DNA from 3 places in the Flammeovirga sp. AWQ4_249 genome. Region 1 is predicted to be linked to each of the others. Evidence: riboswitches for the same ligand, from Rfam matches in the RefSeq annotation. Region 1 holds a riboswitch; each other region holds the start of a gene.
The links. A riboswitch is a leader RNA that binds a small molecule or an ion and turns the genes downstream of it on or off. The one in region 1 is predicted to bind S-adenosylmethionine.
Positions count from the first base shown of each region.

Region 1 (7,817 bases):
ATTTTTACTTCTTGTCCTAAAATCACTTCAGAAACATAATTGATTTCTACACCTTTCAATGTTTTATTTTGAGTAACTTCTGGAGGCAAACTATCTAACATCCATTCAAAATACTTTATGTTATTGACATGGTTTACAGGATCCAAGTCACTGTATGCAGCGGTTCTTTCTACTATATTTTCAACTTTTTCAACACCGCCTAAACGTGAAGGTGTCCCTACTGTTTTTAAGTCTCCACGGGTATGTACTCTATCGACAAATTCTTCAATTGTTGTAGGTCTTCTTTTTTTTAAATCAAGCCCAAACCAATTGGAAGACCCTTGTATCATCAAATTACCTTCCTGATCAAGAATTTTAAAATTACGTTGGGAAGAGAATTTTTGTAAATCATAAACCCAAGTCTCAATCTGTAATTTATCGGTCCATTTTGGCCATTGAAACACTTCATATTTATAGGCTCCAAGTACCCATGCTTTTCCGACTTTCATCATTTCTCTTAAACCAAACTTTTTAGCATTTGAATGGTTTCCAGCTGCTTCCTGAAAAAGCTCAGAAATGGCTGTTGGTTTTAGTGTATAATTAGGACCAATTTGGTATGATTTCACAACTTGTTCCTCATACCAAATTCCCTCAATTTCTTTATTCATCATTATCAATAATCTCTACAGAGAATGTACAGCTGAATGTTTCTTCTTTTGGTAGTCTCTGATTTGCATATTTTTCTTTAAAATCATGGTTTCCATCTCTTAAATCAGCCACTCCATACCATGGTTCAATACATACAAAATTGGCTCTTTTACCCACAGGTGTCCAAATCCCAAGCAATGGCCAATCTTTAAATGCAACTCTTAAACGTCTAGAATCATCATGACGGTTGACTATATCTAAAGACTCTGATTTAAAGTGATCAAAAATAATAGCATCGTCTTTAAAGTTATCATATAATAAATCTAACTTTTGCTCTCCACCTAATGCATTTTCTTGGATAGCCCCACTTCTCAATCCATTATCCAATAATAATCTTTGGAATTCTTCTTTTTCAGAAAACTCAATTGTATAATCTTCAAATGATGAATTTTTGATAAAATCAGTATTAAAACCAGGGTGAGCTCCTACTGAAAAATAGATATCCTCAGTATCTAAATTATCTACTTGATAGGTGATTGATAATTTACCTTCTTTTATCTCATAGATTGTTCTAAAGACAAATTTAAAAGGATATTTCTCCATCGTTTCATGATCAAAACGAAGTTCAAAAATACACGTTAATTCATCTTGAGTAATTAATTTATGCTCCATATCACGAGCAAATCCATGCTGAGGGAGTTTATATTTTACTTCTTCTACATCATAAAAACCATCTTCTACTTGCCCAACGATAGGAAATAAAACGGGAGCATGCCTTCCCCACACTTCCTTATCTCCCTGCCATAGGTATTCGTGTTGATGTTGTTTATGAAAAATAGAATGTAATTCAGCGCCATGTTTAGAAATCTGTACTTGCAATACTGCATTTTCTAAGGTAACAATTTTGCTCATATGTATTTGATGGGTTTTGTAGTACATAAAATTGTATAGCACTAAGTGCAATGTATAGGCAAAATAATAAAAAAATCATTTAGAAAAAGTGATAGATTCTTAAATTATTAGAAGTTAATAAAGAAGATTATTATGTAACAGATTTCAAATAAATAAAAAGGTCACCTCTTTAAAATTGGTGACCTTTTCATTATCATCAAGGCGAAGATTAATTTCGTTCTTAATTCTTTTTTATTGCTAAACTCAAAAATTAGTAACTCAATACACTACCTAACCAACGTTCCATTTCTTTTTCGTCACGTTCAACACGTTTTGCATAATCTTGAACTTGATCTTTATTGATTTTTCCTAAACCAAAATATCTTGAATTTTCATTGCCGAAGTACCATCCACTTACAGAAGCCGCAGGTGTCATAGCATAACTTTCAGTTAAAGAAACCCCAATATTTTTGGTTACATCTAGCATCGCAAAAAGTTTGTCCTTTTCTGTATGATCAGGACAAGCTGGATAACCTGGAGCAGGACGAATACCTTGGTACTTTTCGTCGATTAAATCCTCATTAGAGTGAATTTCATCTTTTGCATACCCCCAAATTTCCTTTCTTACTTTCTCGTGCATTAATTCTGTAAATGCCTCTGCCAAACGGTCTGCTAAAGCTTTTACCATGATACTGTTGTAATCATCATGATCAGCTTCAAATTTCTCAACTAACTTCTCTAACCCTAGACCAGCAGTTACTGCAAAACCTCCAATATAATCTCTTCTACCAGATTCTTTTGGTGCTACAAAATCACTCAAACAGAAATTTGGTTTACCTGCAGCTTTCTTATTTTGTTGACGTAAATGACATAATAAACCTGTTTGAATATCTCTATTTTCTCTGTAGAAAGTAGAATGATGATGTTCAGCATCTGGTAATTCTACATCTTCATCTTGATAAGCATACAATGCAATATCATCATCATTGACACTGTTTGCAGGGAAGAATCCTACTACAGCATTGGCAGTTAATGATTTTTCAGCAATCAGTTTATCCAACATTGCTTTTGCATCATTGTATAACTCTGTTGCTTGCACTCCTACTACCTCATCTTTAAGAATTGCAGGGAAACGACCTGCTAATTCCCAAGTTTGGAAGAATGGTGTCCAATCTAAATATTTTGCAATCTCTCCTAAATCATAATCATTAAATGTTTTCACACCTAAGAATGATGGTTTTGTTATCGGAGTAGTTTCCCAATCAATTTGAACTTTGTTTTTTCTCGCTTCTTCAATCGGCAATAATTTCTTTGCACTCTGACGCTTAGCATGCGATTCTCTTAGTTTTGCATATTCTTCTTTGAATTCTTGAATCACACCTGCGCGGTATTCAATATTATCAGAAGTATAAGCTGAAGCGATCGGAACTGATTTCGATGCATCTAATACATGCACTACAGAACCAGAATATTTAGGGTCAATTTTTACTGCCGTATGGATTCTAGAAGTCGTTGCACCTCCGATCAAAACAGGAATATCAAGACCTTGACGTTCTAATTCCTCTGCAACATAAACCATTTCATCTAATGAAGGTGTAATCAACCCTGAAAGACCAATTACATCTACTTTTTCTTCAACAGCAGTTCTAATGATTTTATCTAATGGCACCATTACCCCAAGATCAATGATCTCAAAGTTATTACAAGCTAATACTACACTTACGATGTTTTTTCCGATATCGTGTACATCACCTTTTACAGTCGCCATTAAAATTTTACCTGCTGAAGATGAACCTGCTAATTCAGGGTTCTTTGCTTTCTCTTCTTCAATGTATGGAATCAGAATAGCTACCGCTTTCTTCATTACACGTGCAGATTTCACTACTTGAGGAAGGAACATTTTACCTTCACCAAATAAATCACCTACTACGTTCATGCCATCCATTAAAGGACCTTCAATCACTTCAATAGGTCTGTCAAATTTTTGACGAGCTTCTTCAACATCTTGCTCAACAAATTCTACTAAACCTTTTACCAAAGCGTGAGAAAGTCTTTCTTCTACAGATTTCTCTCTCCAAGAAAGATCTACCTCTTTTTTCTTGCCTTTTGATTTTACAGTTTCAGCAAAATCTACTAAACGCTCAGTAGCATCTTCTCTTCTATTTAAAAGAACATCTTCAACGTATTCTAATAAGTCTTTAGGAATCTCCTCATACACTTCCAGCATACCTGGGTTGACAATACCCATATCCATACCTGCTTTACCCGCATGATACAAGAACACAGAGTGCATTGCTTCTCTAACAGCATTATTACCTCTGAAAGAGAAGGAGATATTAGATACACCTCCACTTACTAAAGCATGAGGAAGGTTATCTTTGATCCACTTTGTACCCTTGAAGAAATCAACAGCATAATTGTTGTGCTCTTCGATACCTGTAGCAACCGCCAAGATATTCGGGTCAAAGATGATGTCTTGTGGAGGGAAACCTACTTTATTTACCAAGATATCATATGAACGAGCACAGATTTCTTTTCTTCTCTCGAAGTTATCAGCTTGTCCTTCCTCATCAAATGCCATTACAACAGTTGCAGCACCATATTTTTTAATTAATGTCGCTTTTTTGATAAAGTCTTCCTCTCCCTCTTTTAAAGAAATAGAGTTCACAATACCTTTACCTTGTAATGTTTTTAAGCCAGCTTCAATGATTTCCCATTTCGAAGAATCGACCATGATTGGAAGCTTAGCGATATCAGGCTCAGAAGCAATTAGGTTCAAGAAACGTGTCATGCACTCTTTAGAGTCTAACATTCCTTCGTCCATGTTGACGTCAATCACTTGTGCTCCACCTTCTACCTGATGTCTTACCACTTCAATAGCTTCTTCAAATTCTCCGTTCTCAATTAAACGACGGAATTTAGCTGAACCCGTTACGTTAGCTCTTTCACCAACGTTGACAAAAATGCTATCAGGCTTAATAGTTACAGGTTCCAATCCACTTAACCTTTGGAAAGGCTCTTGAGTAGGAATTTCTCTAACTTTTGCTTCGCTAAATGTTTTGGCAATTCCTGAAATATGATCAGGTGTGGTACCACAACATCCACCAATGATATTCACTAATCCATCAAAAGATTCCAAGATTTTACTCATCTCTTCTGATGTTTGGTCGTACTCACCAAATTCGTTTGGTAGACCCGCATTTGGATAAGCAGAAACGTTTACGTCTGCTACACGAGATAATTCTTGAATATAAGGACGAAGTAAATCGGCACCTAAAGCACAGTTCAAACCAACACTGAACAAATCAGCATGACGGATTGAGTTCCAGAATGCTTCTACTACTTGTCCTGAAAGTGTTCTACCTGATGCATCGGTAATTGTACCTGATACCATCAATGGTAAACGTTCTCCTTTATATAAATTAGGAAATTCATCCTCTCTTCCCGCAGGAACTGCAGAAGTTACATTTCCTTCTTCAACATCTGTGAAATACTTATCAGCAGCAAATAGAGCCGCTTTACAGTTTAAGGTATCAAAAACTGTTTCAATTAAAATGGTATCTGCCCCACCTTCAGCTAAACCTTGAACTTGTAAATAATAAGCTTCTACTAAGTCATCAAAAGTTACTGCTCTATAACCTGGATCATTTACATCTGGAGAGATAGAAGCCGTACGGTTCGTTGGTCCAACAGCACCTGCAACAAAACGTGGTTTATGAGGTTCTTTTGCGGTAAATTCATCTGCAGCTTCTTTAGCTAATTTCGCAGAAGCATAGTTCAATTCATAAACATCAGCTTCCATTTGATAATCCGCCATGGCAATCGTAGTTCCACTGAAAGTGTTTGTTTCTACGATATCTGACCCTGCCTCGAAATATTGTTTATGGATATCTCTAATAATATGTGGCTGAGTTATCGACAACATATCATTATTTCCTTTTACATCACACGGGTGGTTTTTATATCGATCTCCTCTATAATCCTCTTCTCCTAATTTGTGTCTTTGAATCATGGTACCCATAGCACCATCTAAAATCAACACACGCTCTTTGGCTAACTCGTTGAGCTTTTTTGACATAAGTATTTTCGAAAGTTACGTTTCACATGTCTCATCCATTGATAAGACTAAAACGTGCTTAATAAATTTTTAGAGATAAGCATTTGGATCAAATGCATTTAGCTCATCTTTCTCGGACACCTCCGAAGCGGGAATTGGCACCTTTCGCTGGGAACAACGGTTGCCATGACATCTACGAGCCCGTTCTCTCTGTCATTCTTGATAAGCACGCCGCAAGATAGTCAGTTTTTTAGAAATTTGAATAGGAAAATGACATAAAATAAGGGTTATCAATAAAAAAACATGACTTTTTTTACTTTTTTTAAAATTTTACCTACACAGGAAATGTACAACTTTTAAAGCGTATTTTAGACAATTTACAATATTACCGAAACAGATTGCGCAACAGGTTTCTATCGTGTATTTTAATTCGTTATGAACATATAGCAACCGGTTGAAAAGAAGAGTTTGTTAAAAATAAATTCACTTTCATTTATCACTTAAAATATTTCAATTTAAGGCATCAAAAAGGCTAATTTGATGATCATCTAACATTTGCAAAAGCAAAGATTTACTCCGAGTATTGTAGAAGAACAATAGCTCAAATCTCGAGATCTACACTAATTTAAATTACTAAAGCAGCTTACTGTATCTATTACTTTGGAATGAAAGCAATGAAATGAAAATGAAAAAATCGTAGGGAACAATTATGTTACTTACACTCTCTTCATTGCCTGTAAAAAACCGCTTTTAACAAATGAAAAAAAGATTACAACTATTCAGTTTTGTATCTGTACTTCTATTTCTAAATTTTAGTGCATTTGCACAAAATAGAACTATCTCAGGTATTATTAATGACGAAAACAATGTACCTCTTCCAGGTGTCAACGTAATCGTAAAAGGAACAACTTTAGGGACAACAACAAATTTTGAAGGACAATTCAAGTTGGATGTTCCGGAAAATGCAAACACTCTTTCTATCACTTACATTGGTTATTTTGACCAAGAAGTTACCATTGGCAATCAATCCAACTTCACTATTCAACTAAAAGTGGATGCCGAACAACTTGAAGAGGTTGTGGTTGTTGGTTATGGTCAAATGGAAAAGAAAGATGTCACTGGTGCAATGGCCTCAATCAAAGCTGATGATTTCAACCAAGGAGTGATGGCCTCTCCTGACCAATTAATTCAAGGTAAAATTGCAGGTGTTCAGATGACTCCTTCATCAGGTGAACCAGGTGCTGGTGTGAACATTAGAGTTCGTGGTGGTACTTCTCTAACTGCATCAAACGAACCGCTTTATGTAATTGATGGTTTCCCTATTGACAATACTGCATCTGATCCAGGTACAGCAGGTGTCTATTCAGCTTCAGCTGCCAAAAACCCTTTAGCAAGTATCAACCCTAATGACATTGCGTCTTTTGATGTTTTAAAAGATGCTTCAGCAACCGCTATTTATGGTGCTAGAGGCGCCAATGGTGTCATTATCATTACAACAAAGAAAGGAAAAGAAGGGAAAGCAAAAGTAGATTATGATGCTTACTTCGGTGTTTCTCAAATTGCTAAAAAAGTAGATATGCTTTCTGCTTCAGAGTATAGATCTGCTACTGCTGCTGAAGGTTCTAACCCAATGGATTTAGAAGCGAATACAGATTGGCAGGATGTAATGACTAGATCTGCTATTACTCAAAATCATAATGTTGGGGTATCTGGTGGCACAGCAAATACACAATATAGGTTCTCCATAAATTACTTAAACCAAGAAGGTATTATGATCAATTCTGGAATGGAAAGAATTGGTGGACGTATGAATATCACACAAAAATTAAGTGAGAAAGTGACTATTGGTGCTAATATGATGGGTGCATTCACTAAAAATAATAACTTACCTTATGGTGTTGGTGGCGCATTAGATGGCGGAGTAATTAATAATATGTTACGTATGTCTCCTCTTTTACCGACAGATTTCTCTTCTTCAAATCAGCTAGAAAAGAATCCTTACATTATGGCAAATAGTGTTCGTGATTTCACAAATACACAACGCTTATTAGGTAATGCTTTTATCGAAGCTGAGTTACTTCCTGGACTAACGGGTAAATTAAACTTAGGCGGAGATATTACTTCAGCAAAAAGAAATGCTTATTTACCGGGAACAATTGAATGGGTAGGTACCGGAAATGGCTCTGCAGATGTTCGTAATAATTTCTTACACAACACTTTACTAGAAGGAACATTAAACTAC
Region 1 covers NZ_JBSWYJ010000004.1:40,066-47,882, forward strand. The annotation lists gene ACXAHM_RS05100 (acyl-[acyl-carrier-protein] thioesterase) at 1-650, opposite strand, end outside; gene ACXAHM_RS05105 (aldose 1-epimerase family protein) at 640-1,539, opposite strand; gene metH (methionine synthase) at 1,790-5,596, opposite strand; SAM riboswitch class I at 5,697-5,804, opposite strand; gene ACXAHM_RS05115 (SusC/RagA family TonB-linked outer membrane protein) at 6,333-7,817, shown strand, end outside.

Region 2 (7,817 bases), on a different contig from region 1:
AATACTTTGATTTTACTTTTGGGAAATGAAGTTGCCATAGGATGCTTGATAGAATGTAGTATTTCATCAAAGCTACTTGCCTCAATATCAGCATTAGCAAGTACCTTTTCTCTTTTTATATTTTCAGTAAAAGCGTAGAAAGTCTTTGCCAATCCAGCTTCACGGATTTCGTAATCTGTATAACCATCACCGATAACAAGAACATCACCCTCAAGTGATAATTCCTCCATCAGTTTTACTTTACCCTTATGTTCAGATAAAGGATTAGAAGCATCAAAACCAGTTACTTCATTGTTTTCATTATAAGTGAAAGTATTTGCATAAATATTCTCTTCCTTAATACCGAAATCTTTCACCACAGGTGTGATAAAATCTTTAAAACCAGAAGAGACAATTAATACATTCTCTTTTTCTTCTTTAAAAAAGGCTCTATTTCTTTTTACGGATTCAGATACTAGCTTCTTTAATTCATCAGAAAGTTGATCCACATCTTTCTTTGTAGCATCTAATAAGGCCAATCGCTGTTCTAAAGCTTCTCTAAAAGACAACTCACCAGCCATTGCTTGATCTGTAAGTTCTTTAATCTTACTTCCAATTTCTTCTTTTTTGTCAGTCCCTTCATAAAGTATATCACTTAACACATCTAATGCTTCAACTTTAGTGAAAGTACTGTCAAAATCAATTACAAAAAATCTTTTATTAGCCATGTTCATTTGTCTTTTGTTCCAATCGCTATTCAAAAGTATTATATAATCACGACATTTGAATATTTTTTAGCTATTTATTATGATTTTCATAAAAAAAAGTAATGTTTTTTAGTTTATTGAACATTTTTACTCCATTTCTTGAAGTTCTTCTTTAATTTTTTTTGGTAATTTTTTATACACTAAATCATAAGAATGATCGATAAACTCATATAATTTATCATTTGGCACATCACTAAAAACAGTAACAGTATTCCAATGTTTTTTATTCATATGATACCCTTCTTTTACTCCATTGAACCTTTCTCTTAATTCAATAGCTAGTTCAGGGTCACACTTTACATTAAAACTTTCAAAAACATCTACATCTGTCAATACAAACATCTTACCCGCAACCTTGAACACAAGTGTACTTTCATCAAAAGGAAATTCTTCAGTAACTCCTTTTTTAGATAGACAGAAATTTCTAAAATCTTCAATATTCATGTTTCTTATGATTTGATAATACTTTATTTCTAAGCAAAAAAACACATATTTTTCAAATTGTAAATAGATTCTAATTACTTCTATCTAAAAAACTTTTTTTAGATTATTTTTTAAAGTTCATTTGCATTGAAAAAATCCTAAAATATTATCAAACAATTCATCGACTAAACAGTTTAAGGTTTACACTTAGACAAATTATATCATGAAAAACCTATACTTGCTTTTTATATTTTTTACATTATCATCATCCATTTTTGCACAAAAAGGTATAATAAAAGGTACTGTAACTGAATTACCGAATAATGAACCTGTCCCTTTTGCAACTGTTGTAATACAAGGCACATCTACAGGAGCTACTACTAAGGAGGATGGATCTTTTGAAATCAAAAATCTTAAACCAGGCTTATATAATCTTGTTGTTAATTATGTTGGTTTTGGACCAGATTCAAGAGAAGTAGAGGTCTCAAATTCTAGACCTGCAGTTGTTGATTTTAGATTAACACCTTCTACTCAAGAATTGAATGAAGTTGAAGTAATTGCAAATGGTTTTTATAAATCTGATGAATCACCAGTATCTGTACAAAGAATTGGGGTAACTGAAGTTAAAAGAGCTCCAGGAGCAAATCGAGATATCTCAAGAGTTTTACAATCCTTACCAGGTGTTGCATCAACTGCTTCATTTAGAAATGATATTTTGATACGTGGTGGAGCTCCAAACGAAAACAGATTTTATTTAGACGGTATAGAAATTCCTAACATCAATCACTTTGCTACTCAAGGTGCTTCTGGTGGACCTGTAGGTATGATAAATGTTGATTTCATTAAAGATGTTGAATTTTTCTCAGGTGCATTTCCAGCTGGTAGAGGAAATGCATTATCATCTGTGATGGAATTTACCCAAAAAGACGGTAGAACTGATGAACATACTACAAATGTTATTATTGGCACATCTGATATTGGTATTACATTTGAAGGACCGGTATCAGAAAAATCATCACTAATCGTATCGGCAAGACAATCCTATTTACAGGCATTATTCAGTGTTTTAGGTCTACCCTTTTTACCAACATATAATGATTTCCAATTAAAATATAAATACAAAATAGACCAAAGAAACCAAATTTCAATCATTGGACTTGGTGCTATCGATCAATTTAAATTAGCTGACTCTCCAGGTGATCCAACTGATGAAGATTATGAAGAAAACGTATATATCTTAAATAATACTCCAGAGCAATCACAATGGAATTATACAATAGGAGCAAAATATGAGCATTTCAGAGACAATTCAACATTTACATTTGTAGCTTCTAGAAACATGTTGAATAATGCTCAATATAAATATCCTAACAACGATCCTTCTCAACCAAAAACATATGATTATACATCACAAGAAGCTGAAAACAAGCTTAGATTAGAAGGCGTTACATTTACAAATGCAGGATGGACATTTAGTTATGGAGTAAACTATGAATATGCAATGTATAATAATAGAACAGACCAAACATTGTATGATTACTCAACCGGACAATTAGAGACTATTAATTTTAGATCGGATTTAAATTTAAATAAGTGGGGAGGTTTCGCTACAGTAAGTAAAAAGTTAATTCAAGATAAATTGACACTTTCTTTAGGAGCAAGAGTTGATGCAAATGATTATTCAGAAAGCATGAAAAACTTAGCAGATCAATTTTCTCCAAGATTCTCTGCATCTTATCAATTCACACCACGTTGGAGCATAAACTTTAATACAGGTATATATTATCAATTACCAGCTTACACTACTTTAGGTTATAAGGAAGGTGAAGATTTTGTCAACAAAGAAAATGACTTAACCTACATTCGTAATAAACAATTGGTTGGTGGTTTTGAATATAAAATTCCAGAGAAAAACCTAAAATTCACTTTAGAAGGTTTCGAGAAAGTTTACGATCAGTACCCATACTCAGTAAACAACCAAATTTCTTTAGCTAACCTAGGTGCCGATTTTGGTGTAATTGGTAGTGAAGAAGTAACAAGTACGTCTAAGGGTAGATCAAGAGGTATTGAATTTATGGCGCAACAAAAATTCTATAATGGTTTTTATGGAATATTCTCGTATACCTATGTAAATTCTGAATTTACAAATGCTAACCCTGATGAATATGCGCCATCTTCTTGGGACAGTAGAAATATCATTAGTTTAACTGGTGGAAAGAAGCTTGGTAAGAATTGGGAAATTGGAGCAAGATGGCTTTATGCTGGCGGAACTCCTTACACTCCTTATGATGTTGATGCTTCTATGGACAGAGAGGTTTGGGATGCAGAAAGAAGAGGTATAAAAGATTACTCTCAAGTAAACACTGAACGTCTTGGACCATCACATCAACTAGATTTAAGAGTTGATAAATACTACTACTTCGACAAATGGAGTATTAATTTCTATTTCGATATTCAAAATTTATATGGATATTCAGTAGAAGGTCAACCAATTCTTACTACAGAATTAAATCCTGATGGAACTCCAATGGTTGATCCAAATGACCCATCTAAGTATGTTCCAAAGTACATCGCAACTTCCAATGGTATAGTTCAACCATCTATTGGAATTATTGTAGAATTATAAAATTTTCAAAATAAACATCAAAAATCCTCATTTCTTATAATTAATGACATGAGGGTTTGTTTTTTTGTAAATTCTAGAGTTACTTTGAAATCACATACCATTTACATCTAGTAAGACGTAAGTGTTTATAAAGAAGAGGTAAGAGACTAGGCTCAAAGACCCTCTAGCAACCATCTACGAGAAAAGGTGCTACATCCTAGCCTAATTATTAGGGCATATAAACCAAGTATTGGACGTCTGAAAGTCATATCATTACATTCTGGTCAATAATATCCTAAAAGTTAAGCTAACAAAAAGGTCTAGCGTACTCTGTACATTCTTATTTATTTAAAAAGTAAAGAAATAGGTAATGCAAGAGCATTTATATACATATAATAATACCTTCAATTTAGAACTTGGAGGAACATTGAACAAATTAGACCTTTCGTATCAAACGTTAGGAAAAATTAATGAAGATAAATCCAATATCATATGGGTTTGTCATGCATTAACTGGAAATGCTGAAGTCTCAGATTGGTGGAGTGGCTTATTTGGCCATGAAGCAATTTTTAACGCTGAAGAACATTTTATTATTTGTGTAAATGTTATTGGTTCTTGCTATGGTTCAACAGGTCCATTATCCATCAATCCTACAACTAATGAACCTTATTTCGACTCATTTCCACAGGTCACAATAAGAGATATTGTTGCATCTCTTGACTTGTTAAGGAAACATTTAAAAATAAATAAGATTAATACTCTAATTGGCGGTTCATTAGGAGGTCAACAAGCTCTAGAATGGGCTGTATCTCAGCCAGACTTAATGGAAAATCTTATTATTTGTGCAACAAATGCAAAGCACTCACCTTGGGGCATTGCATTTAATGAGTCACAAAGATTAGCAATACAAGCTGATCCAACTTGGGGAGAAAAAGATGTCAATGCAGGAAGCAGAGGCCTTATTGCTGCACGTTCAATTGCTATGCTTTCTTATCGAAATTATAGTACATACGAGAAAACTCAAAGTGAATCAAGCAGTACAGAAACCACTGATTTTAAAGCTTCTTCGTATCAAAAATATCAAGGAGAAAAGTTATTAAAAAGGTTTAATGCTTACTCCTATTGGACTTTATCAAAAACAATGGATTCTCATAATCTTGGAAGAAATAGAGAATCAATTGAAAAGGCACTATCTAGTATAAAAGCATACACTCAAGTGATTGGGATTACATCTGATGTTCTTTTTCCAGTTTCCGAACAACGCTTTATTACACAACACATCCCTAACGTAACATACGAAGAGATAACCTCATTATATGGACACGATGGTTTTCTTGTAGAAACGAATAAAATTGCTGGAGCAATACGTTCATTTTTCAAACAAAAAAAGAAAAAGAAAATTGTTTAAGAAATTAGGCATACATTTTGTAACTTGTCTTTGCAAATGGTCATTAATGACTTCAAACGAGTATCAACATTAGGCTTAAGCTACAATGAAAAATATTAATAAAAGAATTCTATCATCAATTGCCCTATTCACTTTAGGTGCATTAGTATTTTCTTGTGCCCCTCAAGGTAGTGCAAGTGCGAGCTACTTCAAAAAAGAAAGAAAAAAGTATGAAATTATGGATCAACACTCTGAGTGTCCTCAACTTGTAAACACTAGAAAATAATTTCATTCTTTCAATGAATAGAATCCTTTTCTCTTTACATTAATGTTTGAGGAAAGGATTTTTTCATATCTATTTCTCCTGTCTTTAACAGATATTTTTTTAATTTAGAAAAACCATATTCTTATTATTTTTTTTAGCTAAGTATGCAAAGAGATCTTGAAATAGCCGAACTAAGAAGATTAACCCAATTTATTGACGATAATTTTGACTATGATTTCAAAAATTACGCTATGTCTTCTTTCACAAGAAGAGTAAGACGTGTTATTGAATTATATAAATTTAATTCTGTTGAAGCTTTAATTAAAAAGTTAAAATCAGAACCTACTTTTTTCCAGGAATTTGTCACAGAAATCACTGTGAATGTAACAGAGATGTTTCGCGATCCAACTTTCTGGACTTCCCTTCGAGATGAGATAATACCTGATGTAATTAAAGAACATAGGAAAATAAGCATATGGCATGCTGGCTGTTCTTCTGGTGAAGAAGTCATCTCTATGTGTATTTTACTTCATGAATTAAACTGTTTGGAAAATGCTACAATAATTGCAACAGATATCGATCATGCAATTATCAACAAAGCAAAAAAAGCTTCTTTTTCTTCAAAGAATATGGAGCTAAATAAACAAAATTATGAACGCTATGGAGGAAAGAATGATTTCTTTAACTATTTCGTAGAAGAAGGTGGATTCTTTTATATCAAACCTTCATTTATCGATAGAGTTTCTTTTAGAGTTCAAGATCTTGTAAAAGGTAATCCCTTCTCTAAATTCGATTTAATCCTTTGTAGAAATGTAATGATCTATTTTAATCAAACATTACAAAATGAGGTACTAAAAAAACTACATGGAAGTCTTTTTAAATATGGAAATCTTGCCATTGGTTCAAAAGAGTCATTAATATGGTGTGACATAGCAAATAAATTCGTTGTCGTTAATAACGAAGAAAAAGTATATAAGAAGATCAAAGATTAATCCCGAAGTTACACTAAATGGACACATCTCTTTTACATAAAAAATATAAAGGAATTGTCATTGGTGGTTCAGCGGGTAGTTTCAAACCAATCACTAAATTACTTGCAGATCTTCCAAAGGATTTCCCTATTCCAATATTTCTTTGTTTACATAGATTAAAACATGTGAGACATGGATTTATAGAAGCACTATCTATTAAAAGCTCAAAATCTATTATCGAACCATTAGATAAGGAAGCAATTAGAGCTGGAATGGTTTACTTAGCTCCTGCTAATTATCATTTATGTATAGAATTAGGAAATACTATTTCTTTATCAACAGAAGGCTTGATAAATAACTCGAGACCTGCAATTGATCTAACTTTTAAAACTGCAGCTTATGTTTTTAAAGAAAAAGCTATTGGAATTTTATTTTCTGGAGCAAACAAAGATGGTGCTTTAGGAATGAAAGCGATAAAAGAAAAAGGTGGTTTAACAATTATACAAGACCCCGATGAATGTACTATGAATACAATGCCTTTATCTGCAAAAAATGTAACAGAAATTGATTTTTGCTTAGAATCTGAAAAAATTATAAATTTTCTATTAGATTTATACAAGGCTTACCAAAAATAAACGTTACTAAAGAAGATTAGTTCATCTTGTTCAAGCAAACTAATAAGTATTTTGAAAGCAACACAAAAAAGAACAAATATAAGAGAGAAATCAATTCACACTGTATATAAAAAGCCTGCAATAATAGCAGCTTTAGTTTGTGTACTCATTTTCTCCGCAATTCTAATTGTAGAAAATCAATTACCTGGTACTACTAAAAAGTTATTTCTAGGTGACGGCCCTTATAATAGAGAAAACTATTTACTGACTTTTGGTTTCTTGGATTTAACGTCCATTATTCTTGTCATTTATTTCTCGATTAAGAACACACAGGTATTTAATATTATTTTAGGTATCTTATTTATATTTCTTTCTTTTTTCTCTACTTCGAGAATATATAATCTACCAGAAGTAATTTTAAATGCTCTTGAAAGACGTGACGATAAGACTTATGTACAAATAATGGATTTAAGTAGTTCTACATTTTATACTGTAGGCTTTACTTTTGCAATTCTTATATTCCTTTTATTCAGACTAATTTCGGAATTGATGAAAGATCCTGAAGATCACATCATTTATGTGCCTAAATATTATGCTAAAGAAGCTCAAAATAAAGAAGAAGAAGCAAAAGATACTTTTAGAGAAAGGGGACAATTAATTAAGAAAAATATTCAAGCATCTATTTTAAATACTAAAGAAGGTGAAGACAAAGAACAAACTTTACTAAACTCTATTTGTAGAGAATTTCAAGTTTCAACAGGTATTTATTATAAGACAACTATAATGGATGGTAAAAACATGATATC
Region 2 covers NZ_JBSWYJ010000003.1:62,219-70,035, forward strand. The annotation lists gene serA (phosphoglycerate dehydrogenase) at 1-707, opposite strand, end outside; gene ACXAHM_RS03870 (MmcQ/YjbR family DNA-binding protein) at 834-1,190, opposite strand; gene ACXAHM_RS03875 (TonB-dependent receptor) at 1,393-3,795, shown strand; SAM riboswitch class I at 3,918-4,019, shown strand; gene ACXAHM_RS03880 (homoserine O-acetyltransferase family protein) at 4,145-5,182, shown strand; gene ACXAHM_RS03885 (hypothetical protein) at 5,268-5,447, shown strand; gene ACXAHM_RS03890 (CheR family methyltransferase) at 5,591-6,418, shown strand; gene ACXAHM_RS03895 (chemotaxis protein CheB) at 6,436-7,032, shown strand; gene ACXAHM_RS03900 (GAF domain-containing protein) at 7,084-7,817, shown strand, end outside.
Region 2: it holds a riboswitch for S-adenosylmethionine, as region 1 does, so the genes downstream of both, ACXAHM_RS03880 (homoserine O-acetyltransferase family protein) here and metH (methionine synthase) in region 1, are expected to answer to the same signal.

Region 3 (7,817 bases), on a different contig from region 1:
ACCGTTTACTTTTCCTTCAATATGTTCAGGATTATCATGTACTAATGAGATATTTCGGACTGCTGTTCCTCTTTTGGCTGTGAAGTTTGCACCTTTTACATTTAAGTCTTTTACTAAAACAACACTATCACCATTTTCTAGAATTGCACCATTACTGTCTTTATGGATGACTTTATCTTCGTCGCTGATACCTTCTCCTGTAGCTTCAGCCCATTGTAAAGTATCTTCATCCAAATATAACATGTCTAATAGATCTTGAGGCCATCCTTCACTTCTAAGACGAGTTAGCATTCGCCAGGCTAGCACCTGAATTGCAGGATTTTCATTCCACATACTATCATTTAGACATCTCCAGTGGTTTGCATCCATCTTTTCTTTATCCTGAATTTGTTCTTGACAGCTACCACATAAATAGGCGTGGTCATTGGCATCTTCAGAGGATTTTGGTTCGACTAAGAATGGGGATAAATTTTCTTGAGCTCCGCAAAGCTCACAAGTATTGTTACTTCTTTTTTGAAGGTCTTTTAGTAAACTCATATTTAGAATGATCTGTTTTTCTGATTATTCCAAATTTGATGAAAATTTAAAGTAATTGATAATACATAATGGAATATTAATGGAATGTCCTAAAATATTTCTCCATTCAGCTTATTCAAAAGCTTTCTTTCCTTCATCTATCCACTCTTTACTTTTGTAGTAGTGTAAGTAAAGACCAATAACAACGATTAATGTGATGCTTTCTGCTGCTACAATTGATGGAATAATACCATGGCCTTGGTAGAAATACGTGAGTATAAATATTAAACCAACAGGTAAAAATAAAGTTCTTAATAAAGATATAATTAATGAAGGCTTGGGATGATGTAATGCGGTGAAAAAAGAAGAAGATAGAATATTGAGGCCTAGAATGAATAGAACGGGCAAGATTTGAATCGTAAATGAAACTGTTAATTCTTTTGCTTGTAAACTTTCAACATCTAAAAATAGATTAGAAAAACCATCAATAAACAAATAGGTGATTAATGCTGTAATCCCTCCAATAACAAATGAACTTTTCAATGATAACTTAAAGAACTGTATCACTCGATGCATCAATTTAGCACCGTAATTCAAACTTACAATAGACTTTAAAGCATCAGACATGCCATAGGTAAACATAATCATCAGATAAATTAAGTATCCAACTATGGCGAAAGCAGCAACTCCATCAGTACCATAATATTTAATCATTTGAATATTGATCACAAAAAATAATATACCTCCTGATAATTCACTTAGAAATTCTGAAGAACCATTATAGGTAATTCCTTTGATAATGTTCCAATCAATTTTATTAAAATAAAAAGAAAGATTTCCTTTTTTGGAGAAAAAATGAGGAAGTAGTAACAATGGTAAAATAAAATAAGAAATAGAAGTGCCTAATGCTGCACCTTGCACACCAAGTTGAAAATGTACAATGAAGATATAATCCAATATGATATTAGCAATCGCAACTAAAAGAAGTGATGTGAAACTTAAATTTGGCCTCCCGTCAACTCGAATAAAATAAGTAAGGGCATAACATGACATCACCGGTGTAAGTGCAATAATTACAGTCAAATAATCAATTACTATTGCTTTTATTTTTTCATCAGCTCCTAATATTAAAGCAATTTTTTCTGTGAATAATAGTCCGAAAATTGTAATAACGAGACTAAAAATACCTATGATTAATAAAATGGAAGTAAAAGTTGCTCTGGCTTTTTTTATATTTCCTTCACCAATAAACTTTCCACAAAAAACTTCCCCTCCTGTAGAAAATAAGATAGGAACACCAAATAATAAAGAATAAATAGGAGCACATAACGATACAGCTGCCAAAGCATCAGTTCCAACAAATTTACCAACAAACATTCCATCAATTATACCCGCAGATGTTATTGCTAACATGCCAAGTACAGTAGGTATTGAAAATGAAAAAAATATTGAAAAGATATTTCCTGTTAAGGCTTTATTGTTTTGACTCATTATTAATTTGTTGGAGCTTAGAGTCCTAAATTAAAGTATTATTTATTGATCTCCCAACTCTTCAAAAGGGTCTGAGTGTACTGGATTGTTCACAAATTCCTCATCGGTTAGCATATGAAGAAAGGCAAGAATAGCATTTTTTTCTTTTTGAGTTAAATGTAATTTTACTGGATCACCAGGGAAAATAGGTTCATTACTAGCTTCCGTAATCAAAGGATCTAATGTTCGACTTTCTTGAATATGTTCGTCATAATGTTCCAAAACTTCTTCTAGCGTATTAAACCTGCCATCATGCATATATGGAGCGGTAAGAGCGATATTTCTAAGTGTTGGAGCTTTAAATTTGCCTTTGTCAAATTCATTTTGAGTAACTCCTTTGATACCTTCTTTTAGATTAGCATCTGTATCTAGTCCATTATTATGAAATCCTCTAAAAGCTATAGGATCACCAGAGGTTAGCACACCTAAATGACAATCACCACAATTTCCACCTCTGATTTCACCAGCAATAGGATGGGTTAAGAATAAATCCATTCCCAATTTTTCTTCTTCTGTAGGAGTATAGGTACCTAAAATTAATCGATCATATTTAGAATTAGCGGAGATTAATGTTCTTTCAAACTGGGCGATGGCCTTACTTATATTTTCTGGAGTTATTTCAGGTGTTCCAAATGCGAGTTCAAATAAAGCAGGATATTTAGGATCATTACTTAGTCTTTCTGCTACCTCTTCAAGAGTCATGTCCATTTCCAATACATTTTGAATAGGGTCTAATGCTTGACTTTCTAAGCTTGCTGCTCTACCATCCCAAAAGAATTTTCCTGTCCACATGAGATTAACAGTTGACATACTACTAAATTCACCCACTCTTCCATGAATACCTTCCGCTTTAGCTTTCCCGTCAGTAAAAGCTAATTTTTGCTGATGACATGATCCACATGAGGTTGAAAAATCTCTAGAAAGTTGTTTGTCATAAAATAGCATACGCCCCAATTCAACTCCTTTTTCAGTCAAAGGATTGTCATCAGGTAATACAAATTGCTTCCCAAAGTGTTCTGGAATTTCTAGATTATAAGGTGAATTCTGTATCGGTTGGTTTTCTTCACAACAACTTCCGAACAAAATTGAGAGTATAGAAAAAAAGTAGATATATTTTGATTGCATGTCATCTAGGTTTGACATTAATTTACAACTAAATTGTGATATTTCAATATACCACAACAAATTCATTTCATGTTAATAAATAAAAAAAATCTTGATTTTATTTTAATGTTCTAGTAGACTTGCAGTAGTTAATTTAAACATCAAGAAAGCTATCTTATGATAGATACCAACCGAGCAGTAAAGCCACGGTGGTACAATAGATGTGGTCTGATTCATGACAAAAAAATAGAATCCCCTTCCAAAATTTTGATGTTTATAATGTTCAGTACTTAAAACATTATAAAAATGCTTACAAAATCTCCTTTTGAATTATCATTAGAAGAATGCTACGATGTATTAAAAAATCGTTTTGCAACTAACTCATTAGAAGTAAAGTATAGAAACCTGACAATGCTACAAGCTGAAAAATTATTAGGTATTCGAAATCCTCAAGATCATTCCCTTCCAAAATTATATGGCCATCATTTGCTAGCTAAAATTGAAGAAAAGTTGTAATGATAAAGAGCTACTGAATTTATTTCAATGGCTCTTTCCTTTTTTAAAAGAAACTGTTGATTACAGGATTTTTAAAGCAGAAATCTAATATTTTCTTGCGGTCTATGTTCTTTTTATCTTGAATGTTTTGGTTCGAAGAAACTGTAATATCTTTTGCAAAAACATCATAGGTATTCGTAGAGGAATTATAATGCACTTTGATTGCTAAAATCATGACTTTCTTTTTCTTTTTGATACGAATACTTCCTTTTTGAGACGTTTTTGTTTTCTGAGAAAGTATAAGTAGATCTTCTAATACATTGTAATCTTGATCGAAGACATAATCCATAATATGTTCTTTCGAAACACCAATTTTACTATCCCAAATGTAATTTCTCTTTTTGATATTCCACAGATGGTCAATTGTAATCAACATATCATACATATGCTTATTCACAGGAGTCTCAAAAATAGAATTGTTTTGTATATTATTTATATCTGTATTTTTCGATAATTTTCTAATTACTTTCCCAAAAGTATCTACCACAGGTTTCATTCTAAGGGAAAATTGTTGACCGAATCCTTTTTTACGATCATTCAATCCTAAAACAGCAATAAGATGATCATCTTTGTGAATTGGGATTAATATATTGGAATACCATGGGAGATTTTTTTCAGCTCTATCTTTATCAAAAGAAAAAATTGGTTTTTTGATATAGGGAATGTCTTTAAGGTATTGATATGCTTTTGAAACATTGACTTCTAAAGGATTTTTTAATAATGCCTTATCAAAAGGATTAAAACCATTTGAAGGTTTTTTCTCCACTAAGTACTTATAGTTCAGAACTCCATCTTGTTGATCAACAATTCCAATAAAACCATATTTACACTGCGAGAAAGAAACAATCTTATCTAGGCTTTTTTGCAATATTTCAATTAACCCCATTTCATTAATAATGAGATGGTTCTCAATTGAGGTTACTAAATTTTGAATATGATTGTTTAATGGAGTATGCACAGTAATTCACAAGATTTGGTTGATACTGTCTAAACATAAAAAAGAATATTTGAGTTGATTTTAATCCTTTTTGCTAAAGGATCTTATGTAATAGTTTTAGGTATTAATGGGAAAGTTTAGTTATAAAAATATGAATTAGTGTTCCTAAATCACTTTTATTATTAAACTTATAATGTCTAAATTGAGCTTTTTTTGATATTAATTGATGTTTTTCTTATAAAAAGAATGAAACCTTACATCTGTAATAATTGTGTTTGTTACAATATGAAAAAAAGGTCTTCAGCATATTTTTTATATACTAAAGACCTTAATAAGGATAATTATTTCAATATTTTCTTAAGGTTTTAATCGAACATTTCTTGGACGATTTGTTCCTTCTTGCCCTTTTCTTTCTTTGGCTCTTTCTGCTCTTTTTAATCTTACTTCTTCAGAATCTTCTTGTGTTGATTTACTTACACTTAGGATAATTCCAACAGTCATCCCTGTAAAGAGTAAAGATGTACCACCCATACTGATCAATGGTAATGGTAGACCTGTCAAAGGTAATAAACCAACTACAACTCCCATATGTACAAAGGCTTGTAAGATTAAACTAAAGGTCAACCCTGCTGCTAAAAGCCCTCCAAAGGCTTTCTGGGAATTGGCCACAATAGTCATACCCCGATAAAGCAGTGTGAGATAAAGTCCAATGATAAGAATTGCTCCAATTAAACCATATTCTTCGACAATAATGGCAAACACAAAATCGGAATAGGAGTGTGGTAGGAAGTTTCTTTGTGTACTATCTCCAACTCCTTTACCCCAAAGACCTCCAGTAGAAATTGCAATATAAGATTGTTCAGCTTGGTAAGGTACATCCGTTTCACTCATAAACGAAGAAATACGACTGACTGCAGTACCTCCACGTTGTCCGAATTGATAAACAAAGAGTCCTGCTAACGCTCCAATTACAACTAACATGAAAAGGTATTTGACAGGTACACGACCTATAAATAACTGAAGCATTATCGTTAAGAATAACAAAGAAGCAGTTGAAATATCAGATACACCAATCAATCCACAGATAATACCTGTCCAAATTAATAGGGGAACAATTGCTTTATTAAATTCACCAATATCACGTTGCCTTTTCCAAAGCATTGAAGCCATGTTCGTAATTAACGCTAAACGAGCTAAATCAGAAGGTTGAAAAGTAAAATTGATTATAGGGATGTTAATCCATCGAGATGCACTGTTGATTTCAGACCCGAATAACCAGGTAAAAATCAATAATGGAATAGATAGAAGTAGTGCATACCTTGACAATCTTGAGTAGTAGACATAATCAATTCTATGACAAACAAAAGCACCGATTAAACCAATAAAAACTAAAGTAGAGTGACGTAATAAATAATGTTCATTATCTCCTCCAGCTTGCATATAGGCCAATGATCCTGTCGCACTATAAACCACAAGTACAGAAAACATTGAGAGTGTAATCATCACACCCCATATTACTTTATCTCCTTCTAGTTTTTTTAAGATTTTATCCATAGTATCTTACTTTATCTCTTCTACAGCTTTAATAAATTCATCTCCTCTTGCCATGTAGTTTTTGAATAAATCAAAACTTGCACAAGCAGGTGACAGTAGAATTACTTCGTTTGTGTCTGTATATTTTTTCGCAAGTTGAATAGCTTCTTTCATGTCCTGAGTTTCTTCTGTTGGTATAATAGAAGAGAAAGAAGCTATTAATTTGCTATTGTCAACTCCTAAGCAAATCAATGCTTTTACATTGTTTTTTACGATATCTAATAATGGAGTGTAGTCATTTCCTTTATCTGTACCACCGGCAATCCAAACGATAGGGTCTTCAAAACTCTGAAGTGCAAATAAAGCGGCTTCAACGTTTGTTGCTTTTGAATCATTGATATAGGTAATACGATCAATAGTATCCACTTTTTGTAAACGGTGTTTTTCACCTACAAAGGAAGGTAACGCTTTTTGAATTTTATCTTGAGAAATACCTGCGTATAATGCTGTTAATATAGCAGCACTCATATTCCAAGCATTATGAGGACCTTTTAGAGGTAAATCGTTAAAAGACAATATATCTCCTTGGAAAGGAATTTTTAATGTATCTTCTTCAAGAAATGAATTAGAAAAAGGAACTAATTGAGGTGAAACTGTTCTTTTTTGAACCTCCTCATTTGTAATTTTATCATCAGCACCATAGATGAAAAAGTCATTTTTAGTACTGTTTTCTATAATTCTGAATTTAGAATCAGCATACTTTTGAATATCATAATCATATCGATCCAAATGATCAGGAGTGATATTTAAAAGTAATGATATATGAGGATGGAAATCAATAATATCATCCAACTGAAAACTACTGATTTCTAACACATACCAATCAAAATTATTTTCTAATACTTGTTTTGCAAAGCTAATTCCAATATTACCTGCTAAACCTGCATTAATTCCAGCTTTTGTGAGTAAATGATGGATTAATTTTGTAGTTGTTGTCTTCCCATTTGTACCCGTAATCGCAATCAATTTTGCCTCTGTAAATCTAGATGCAAATTCTATCTCAGAGATAATTTCACAACCATTCTTTTTTAATAACTGAATAATTGGAACAGTATCAGGAATACCAGGAGATTTTACAACAACTTTTGGTGTTTTTGGAGCTAAATCATGACTACCTTCTTCAAAAGCAATTTCATTTCCCGTCAGCGTCTTTTTTTGTTCTTCATTGATTTTACCAAAGTCAGAAACAAACACCTTATAACCTTTTGCTTTTCCTAGTAAGGCAGCACCAACACCACTTTCTCCAGCACCTAAGATTAATAATTCATCCATTATTATCTGATTTTAAGTGTTAGAATTGTCGTGATAGCCAATAAGATACTGATGATCCAGAAACGGGTTACAATCTTTGGTTCAGGGATATCTTTTTTCTGATAATGATGGTGTAATGGTGCCATCAAAAAGATACGTCTACCTTCACCGTATTTTTTCTTTGTGTATTTGAAATAAAATACTTGAATGATCACCGATAAGTTTTCTATTAAAAAGACACCACAAAGAAGAGGTATCATTAATTCCTTTCTAAGAACGATGGCCAATGAAGCGATAACACCACCTAAAGCTAAACTACCTGTATCTCCCA
Region 3 covers NZ_JBSWYJ010000003.1:17,273-25,089, reverse strand. The annotation lists gene ACXAHM_RS03700 (PhnA domain-containing protein) at 1-537, opposite strand, end outside; gene ACXAHM_RS03695 (MATE family efflux transporter) at 649-2,007, opposite strand; gene ACXAHM_RS03690 (cytochrome-c peroxidase) at 2,050-3,171, opposite strand; SAM-I-IV-variant riboswitch at 3,304-3,406, shown strand; gene ACXAHM_RS03685 (hypothetical protein) at 3,457-3,666, shown strand; gene ACXAHM_RS03680 (GAF domain-containing protein) at 3,710-4,591, opposite strand; gene ACXAHM_RS03675 (FtsW/RodA/SpoVE family cell cycle protein) at 5,000-6,196, opposite strand; gene murD (UDP-N-acetylmuramoyl-L-alanine--D-glutamate ligase) at 6,203-7,507, opposite strand; gene mraY (phospho-N-acetylmuramoyl-pentapeptide-transferase) at 7,510-7,817, opposite strand, start outside.
Region 3: it holds a riboswitch for S-adenosylmethionine, as region 1 does, so the genes downstream of both, ACXAHM_RS03685 (hypothetical protein) here and metH (methionine synthase) in region 1, are expected to answer to the same signal.